2 regions of the Caldicellulosiruptor bescii DSM 6725 genome follow, and region 1 is predicted to be linked to the other one. Evidence: riboswitches for the same ligand, from Rfam matches in the RefSeq annotation. Region 1 holds a riboswitch; the other holds the start of a gene.

Region 1 (4,069 bases):
TGCTCAGACTTATTGTTGGAAGCGATTATAGAAGGCTGATACCTGCTTCAATTTTAAGTGGTGGAATATTTTTGATTGTGTGTGATACAATTGCAAGAGTATTGTTTTCACCGGTTGAAGTAAAGGTTGGGATTATAACCTCTTTAGTGGGGGTACCATACTTTCTGTACCTTCTGAAAAAGCATGAAAATGAGGTGAGTGTATAGAATAATGCCTCTTTTTGTTGAGAACCTTAAATGCGGCTACTCTTATCCCATTGTTGAGGTAGACGGAAGGCTTAAGTTCGAAGAAGGGAAAGTCTATGGATTTGTTGGACCAAACGGAAGTGGTAAAAGTACACTGATAAAGGCTTTAGCAGGACTTGTCAAAATTTTTGAAGGAAAAATCTATTTTGATAATATGCAGCTTAGCCAACTTTCTGATATAGAAAGGGCTAAGCATATCTCGTATATGCCACAACATGTATTTTCAAACTTTCCTTTTACAGTCCTTGATGTTGTTATGATGGGGAGATTTCCTTATGAAAAGAGTAAATTTTTAAACAGCAAAGAAAGTAGAACAATTGCAGAGAAGAAAATAAAACAGGTTGAACTTTCCAGTAAAAAATTTTCGAGCATATTAAGGATATCAGGTGGTGAGAGGCAAAGAACTTCTTTTGCTCGTGTACTTGCTCAGGATACTAAAGTTTTACTTTTGGACGAGCCGAACTCAAATTTAGACATCTCTCATCAGGAAAAGATACTTAGGCTTGTAAGAGAAGAAGCGTTTTCTGGGAAGATAGTCATAATGGCAATTCATAATCTGAAGATGGCAGCAAAAGTGTGTGATAGCATCATTATGATGAAAGATGGCAGAGTTGTGGATATTGGAAGACCTGATGAGGTTTTAACTCAGGAGAATATAAGAAAAGTATATGAAGTTGATGCAGTTGTTTACAAAAATCCTTTCGGTATATTTGACATAGAGCTTATCCAGACAGACGTTCCAAAAACTTTTCATGTACATGTTGTATCAGGAGGTGGAAGTGCACAGCTTCTTTATAAGATGCTAATTGAAATGGGATGCAGGGTGACAACAGGTGTTCTTTCCACAAACGATACAGACTTTGAAACAGCTCAACTTTTTTCCATCTATACAGTTTTTACAAAACCTTTTATGCCAATTGGAGAAAAAGAGTACATCGAAAACATTCAGCTTATCAAGAAAGCAGACCTGTGTGTGCTGTGCAACATTCCATTTGGTGTTCAAAACTTAAAAAACTTAGAGGCACTTAAATTTGCTAATCATCTTTGTATAATTGAAGAAGAGGATATTTCAAAACGTGATTTCACAGGTGGTTTGGCAACTAAACTTTACAATTGCTTGAGGGAAAAAGCGTTAGTTTTTTCAAGCATTGAGAGCTTGCAAGATTATATCTTAAAAGAGACAAACGATAAAATGTCAAGGGGTGATTTAAAATGAATCCACACAAGGCATGGTGGATAGATACAAACTTTGAAACTGTAAAGAAAAACTTGGAAGCAAGAAACTTTGAATGTTTTGTTATCGAGAAAAAAGAAGATGTTGTGCCTCTTTTAGAAAAGCTCATTTCAAAAGGCAGTGTGGTATCTTGTGGCGGGTCGATGACACTTTTTGAGTGTGGTGTGATAGATTTTCTGAGAAATGGCAATTACAACTTTTTGGACAGATACAAAGAAGGTATAACACCTGAGGAGCTTGGTGAGATTTACAGAAAATCTTTCTGGGCTGACTACTATCTTATGTCAACAAACGCAATAACACTTGACGGAAAACTCATAAACATAGATGGAAATGGCAACAGACTTGCAGCGCTTCTTTTTGGTCCTAAAAATGTAATAGTGATTGCCGGTAAGAACAAGCTTGTTTTAAACGAAGAGCAAGGTTTGCTGAGGGTAAGGAACATAGCATCTCCTATGAACTCAAAAAGACTTTCTCGAAACACACCATGTACTCAGGATGGAAAATGCCATGATTGTTTAAGTTTTGAGTGCATCTGCAGCCATATTGTTGTAACAAGAAGATCTCCTGCAAAAGGAAGAATCAAGGTTGTGCTTGTCAAAGAAGACATGGGTTTTTAAAGATGGTGTTGTAATATTTTAGAAATATTTGTGTAACAATTCTGTAAAAAAGGGTTGACAGAATAAAGTTACTTGTAATAAAATAATACCATCAAAATAATAAACTTCATAGGCTGAATGTCTGAGCAAATTGTAAAAATTGCTCAGACAGCGGGAGAACCAAAGTAATTCAGGGGTGAATCGGCAAAAAAGAATTTGCCGTAGGGATAGCCTTCTTGTCCCGAACCCGTCAGCTAATCCCGTAAGCCTCAAGAAGGGAGTTTTTGTATGAATCTAAAAAGTTTAATAGCTATAATTCTTGGAATTTTTTTGATGTTTTTTTCTGCAAAGGTCTTTGCCCAGTCAGCCCAGGCAAAATCTACAATAAATATAAGAAGCGCACCTTCAACAAGTAGTAAGATTTTAGGAGTTTTCCCCAAAGGGTTTAAAGCCCAAGTTTTGTCAAATGCAGGTGGATGGGTAAAGATTTCGTATGATGGAATTGTTGGGTATGTAAAGTCTGATTACATAACTATTACAAATGAAAAAAGGAGTGCAGTTTCAAATACTTCAAGGGCAAGTGTTGCAAAAACGGCTGCTAAAGCTGCGCAAGCTACAGTTTTAAAAGACAATGCGCGCTTAAGAAGTGATATGTCAACCACATCAAAGGTGCTAAAGACATTAAAAAATGGTAGCAAGGTGTATGTCCTGTCAAGAGAACAAAATGGCTGGGTGAAGGTAAAGACGCTTGATGGCACAGTAGGATATATGGCTTATTACCTTTTGAAGATGCCATCGCAGCTTGTATCAAAAACAGTGTCACGTGGTGGGTTTGAAAGAAGTCAAGCAGAAACTTTTACAAATCTTAGCTTGGCACAGAGAATTTTGGAGTTTGCTCAAAGATTTCGTGGTATAAGATACTCATACGGTGGAACATCGCCATCAACTGGTTTTGACTGTTCAGGATTTGTTCAGTTTGTGTTCAAAAACTTTGGAATAAATTTAGAAAGAACAGCAGCTGACATGGCAAAAACAAATGGTGTGAGAGTTTCATATAGTGAAATTAAACCGGGAGATTTGCTTTTCTTTGACACAGATGGCGGGAAAAATTATATAAATCATGTTGGCATATATTTAGGCGGTGGCAAGTTCATTCATGCATCAAGTGCAAGGGGACGTGTAACAGAAACTGACCTAAATTCATATTATGGAAGATTTTTTATGATGGCAAAAAGAGTCATAAGATGAAAGTAAAAAGGGGCTTTTTCCTGAAAATCAGAAAGGAAGAAGCCCCTTTCAAGTTTAAAAGTGCTTTTTACTTTTTTATCAAAGGCAAAATCAGGTTTTTGACATCTTCCTCGTTTTCAATGGTAGCGTCAACTTTCTTGAGCTGCCAAACCTCATTATGAGAAATTTCTTCGCCCGGTGCAACAAGGTAAAGTGGACTTAAAGTTTCCATCTCAAGCATGAAATCGGTTGTATATGTTTCGTAAGAACATCCAAAGTCAGGGTACTCTGCACCGTCTATGTGTTTGTATTGTTTTATAAACAAGTTTCCATCGTTTAAATAACAAGCCCATCCATCCAAATTTGGATATCCAATCTTAAACGGTGGCTTGCAGTTTTTGTCCTGTTTTAGAATAATAAAATCCTCTCCCCACAAGACTCTGTGGTCGTTAAGTTTTGTGTATGGCCACATGACCAGAGAATAGCTTGGCAAAAGTCCAGTATCAATCTTTGGAATTGGCATGACCTCAACTCCACCAGGTGCCATTACAGAAAGCGCCCAAATTGCGAACTTAACTTCAAAAAGACCATTGTTCTTGATTTTATACGTTACATAAGCTTCTGGTTCGGTTGGGTGAAACTTAAGTTCAATAGTTTTTTGCAAAAATGTAGTGGTTTCTGTGGGCTGTTTTAGAATTATACCGTTTTCAACAATTTCAAAATCAATTTTTTGGTTATCAGGGAAATATGTGCGCTCAATAACT
Region 2 (4,069 bases), 360 kb from region 1:
ATTATAATATAAAGCGATAAACACCCAATAACATTTTTTATTTAATTGTTAGTGCCTTGCCACTTCTCTCTTTCTGATATTCTCCTATAAAAATTATTTACTCTACTTTGGTTCAATTTCCAACAAAAGTAATATAGACTGAAATTTTTTTAATTTAAAATCACACTCAGTGAAGACACATTTGCCACATTATTTATTACAGAAATGATAATAAAAAGTACTCATTTTTTTTCAGAATCTCTTTGAGAAGTAACGCAGAATACTGAAAAAAATGAGAGGAGACCAAAGACTTCGAATCTATGAATTTTTCAAATGGTGTCTTCCCACTCATTCCTTTACCATTATGAAGTCTAAAAAAGTTCCACGTATCCTGCCACGTTTGAGCTCTCTGAATAAATTCTTCCTTGTTTTTGCATCTCTCAGCATGAATCATTAAAAAATATTCGTCATCTGCTCGATGTGAATTTTCAATTATACCCATTAAGTTTTTTGCTTTTGTTACAATAGGGTTTAATTCTACTCCCAAAAGTGACAGAATCTTATACTACTTCCTTTAACTTTCTTTCACTTCCTCAACAAAATTCTTCTCCATTATCCAATCGGATTTTTATTAGGGTTCTCACACTATGTGTTCTTAGTCACAAAGCAACCAAGGATATAAACATAAAGCCAATTTCTCTTTTTTGTCTTCCTTGTTTTTCTTAGGTAACAGCATTTCTTTTGAGAATAGACTTTATTGTGTTTTCGCTTATTTTAACCCCATATTTTCTGAACAAATAAAGTGAAAGACGTCTGTATTTTCATACCAGTTCATTTAGATTCCTCAATAATGAGATTTTCAAGTTCAGAAGAAAGTTTTCTTGGACAAGTTTTAGGCTTTCTGGATTTATCCTCAAGAGGACCGTAAATTGCTCTTCTTATAGTAGCTCTTGATACACCTAATATTTTAGCAGTTTCTGATACGTTTTTGTTATTCGCGGTCTGTTACTTTTCGAATTAATTCTTTAGCTTTTTTGAGCAGATTGTTATTTCGTGATATGAGATATAAATATTCATAGTAGGCTACCCTCCCATCCTGGTAGTTTATGAATGTTTCTTTTGAATGGTATATTACACTTTTTAATTATATTCATGTCAGGATAGAGGTAACCTCAATTCTTTTTATAACCTTCTCCTTAGTATTTTCGCACATTTTTTCGCTGTGGTAAATATTCTGCATACCTATTTGAGGATATTAATTTGAATCTCTTGATAGTTCTCTTTTTCTTTGGTATCATAATGTTATCACAATATCAAAAAAGCTGAATTCCTGTGTAAAAAGCACAGGATAGGGGGGACCCATTTTTTGGGGTGAATCAAGGCATTTTTGCCTTGTAGGGCAAACGTCCCTTTCTGCCCGAACCCGTCAGCTAACCCCCGAAGCTTTGAAAGGGAGGTTTGTTTTTTATGAATGTAAAATTTAATCAAAAGACTCACATTCTTGAGATTGAGTATCAGTTCAGGGATGTTGAAGAGCCAAATCTTTTCAGGAACATCTATCCTTACAATGAGGTACCAAGGCTTGTTTTCAACCACAGAATTGTGCCAATGAATGTTCCTGAGCGGCTTTACATCACAGACACAACTTTCAGAGACGGCCAGCAATCACGCTCACCGTACACTGTTGATCAAATTTGTAGAATTTATGACTACTTACATGAACTTGACAATGGGAGTGGCGTTATTCTTCACACAGAGTTTTTTGTGTACTCAAAACAGGATAAAGAAGCAGTTTTAAAGTGTTTAGAAAAAGGTTATGATTTTCCAAAAGTCACCGCTTGGATTCGGGCAAAAAAAGAGGATTTTGAGATTGTAAAGAACCTTGGTATCAAGGAAACAGGAATTTTGGTTTCATGTTCTGACTATCATATCTTCAAAAAATTAAAGATGACAAGAAGTCAAGCAATGAAGCAATACTTAGAAATTGTGTCGGCAGCTTTAGAGGCAGGAATCATACCACGCTGCCATTTTGAAGACATCACAAGAGCTGATTTTTACGGATTTGTCTTGCCGTTTATTAATGAGCTTATGAAACTTTCAAAAGAGGCAAATATGCCTGTGAAAATCAGAGCCTGTGACACGCTGGGGCTTGGATCACCAATACCGGGTGTGGCTCTCCCAAGAAGTGTGCCTCAAATAATCTATGGTATTGTCAACTATGGTGAAGTGCCATCTGAGTGGCTTGAGTGGCACGGTCACAACGATTTTTACAAGGCAGTCATAAACTCAACAATGGCATGGCTGTACGGTGCTTCAATGGTAAACACATCACTTTTGGGAATAGGTGAGCGCACGGGTAACACCCCATTAGAGGCAATGGTGATGGAATACATTCAGATAAGAGGCAGCGCAGATGGCATGAATGTTGCTGTAATATCTGAGATTGCTGAGTATTTCAAAAAAGAAATCGGGTATGAAATTCCTCCAATGACGCCTTTTGTTGGTGAGAACTTTAACGCAACACGGGCTGGAATTCATGCAGATGGACTTATGAAAGATGAGGAGATTTACAATATATTTGATACAGGAAAGATTCTGGGGAAGCCTCCTAAGGTGATTATAGATGCATACTCAGGCATTGCAGGAATTGTAATCTGGATAAATAGGTATTTCAAAGATAGCGGCATTGACATTCAGGTTGACAAAAAAGACCCAAGGGTTCAGAAGGTCAAAGAGTGGGTAGACAGTCAATATGAAAATGGAAGAAATACATCAATAAGTGATGAAGAGCTAAAAGAGGTTGTAACCAGAATATTTGGACTGTAAAAGACAAGCAAGGCTGCCACATGAAAACGGCAGCCTTATGTTGTATTAACAACCCTTTCTTGTGCTGGGGGAAAAGTAATTTTTTATTTTTGCCCATATTTTGTCATGTACCTCTCATGAGCTCTTTTTACCTCATCAAGCGGAATCTCGATAGGCTCGCCCATCATCTTTGCAATAAACACTGTTTTTGCCACATCTTCTACCATAACAGCCGCTTTTACAGCCTCATCAACTGTCTTGCCTATCGTAAAAACTCCATGGTTCTGAAGAAGAATTGCCGGACTTTCTCCTATATACTCAACTATCACCTTGCCTATGTCCTCACCACCAATCTGAGCATACGGTCCGCACGGAATCTCACAGCCGAACTCATCAGCAATTGCTGTCAAATACACCTTTATTGGCTGACCCAAGGCTGCAAACGCTGTTGCATAGTTTGAATGTGTATGAACAACAGCATTTATGTGCGGCATGTGTTTGTATACATAAAGATGAGTTAGTGTATCTGTTGACGGCTTTAAATCTCCTTCAACAACATTTCCGTCCATGTCAACAACAACCATTTTGTCAGGTGTCAAATCATCATACATCACACCAGAGGGTTTTATAACAACAAGGTTTGTCTCAGGGTCGCGTGCTGAGACATTACCAGATGTCCATGTGACAAGACCAAATTTTGGAAGATAAAGATTGTATTTGCAAACAATCTCTTTTAAGCTTTCAAGCATTCCTGTATTCCTCCTCTTGTGGAATTCCTGTAAATAATCTCACACTCTATTTCTTCACTTACATGCACTTTATTTTTCTTTATCATTGCAATAGTGGCTTTTGCTGCCATCTCACCAAGCTTTTCCTTAGGATGTTCAACTGTTGTGAGCTTTATATCTGTTAATGTTGCTAAAAGTGAATTGTCAAACCCTGTAACAGATATATCATGGGGAATCCTAAAACCCATTTCCTTTAGCTTTACACAAAGAGGAAGAGCAATCTTGTCGTTGTAACAGACAGCTGCATCAAACTTTCCTCTTGATATAACCTCTGCTGCCCTTTTGTGAACAAAATTGTATTCCTCACTTGTGAAAAAGATTACATCAAATTCTACATCGGCTTCTTTGCAGGCTTTTTCAAACCCACGGTACCTTTTTATTCCTTGCAGGTCATCACCTTTGAACACACCAAAAAGTCTTTTACACCCATTTTTTATAAGGTTGGTTGTAAGTTTATATACAGCCGATTGGTCTTTTGTTATTATATAGTTTTGAGC

Evidence for each region. A riboswitch is a leader RNA that binds a small molecule or an ion and turns the genes downstream of it on or off. The one in region 1 is predicted to bind cyclic di-AMP.
Region 2: it holds a riboswitch for cyclic di-AMP, as region 1 does, so the genes downstream of both, ATHE_RS11210 (beta/alpha barrel domain-containing protein) here and ATHE_RS09495 (C40 family peptidase) in region 1, are expected to answer to the same signal.

The regions. Positions count from the first base shown of each region.
Region 1 is NC_012034.1:2,000,142-2,004,210, reverse strand. Features, by position in the region: gene ATHE_RS09510 (FecCD family ABC transporter permease) at 1-206, shown strand, start outside; gene ATHE_RS09505 (ABC transporter ATP-binding protein) at 211-1,461, shown strand; gene ATHE_RS09500 (lactate utilization protein) at 1,458-2,099, shown strand; cyclic di-AMP (ydaO/yuaA leader) riboswitch at 2,201-2,362, shown strand; gene ATHE_RS09495 (C40 family peptidase) at 2,367-3,326, shown strand; gene ATHE_RS09490 (hypothetical protein) at 3,394-4,069, opposite strand, start outside.
Region 2 is NC_012034.1:2,357,554-2,361,622, forward strand. Features, by position in the region: partial or broken gene ATHE_RS11205 (IS481 family transposase) at 190-1,056, opposite strand; cyclic di-AMP (ydaO/yuaA leader) riboswitch at 1,290-1,440, shown strand; gene ATHE_RS11210 (beta/alpha barrel domain-containing protein) at 1,447-2,805, shown strand; gene ATHE_RS11215 (L-ribulose-5-phosphate 4-epimerase) at 2,889-3,533, opposite strand; gene ATHE_RS11220 (GntR family transcriptional regulator) at 3,518-4,069, opposite strand, start outside.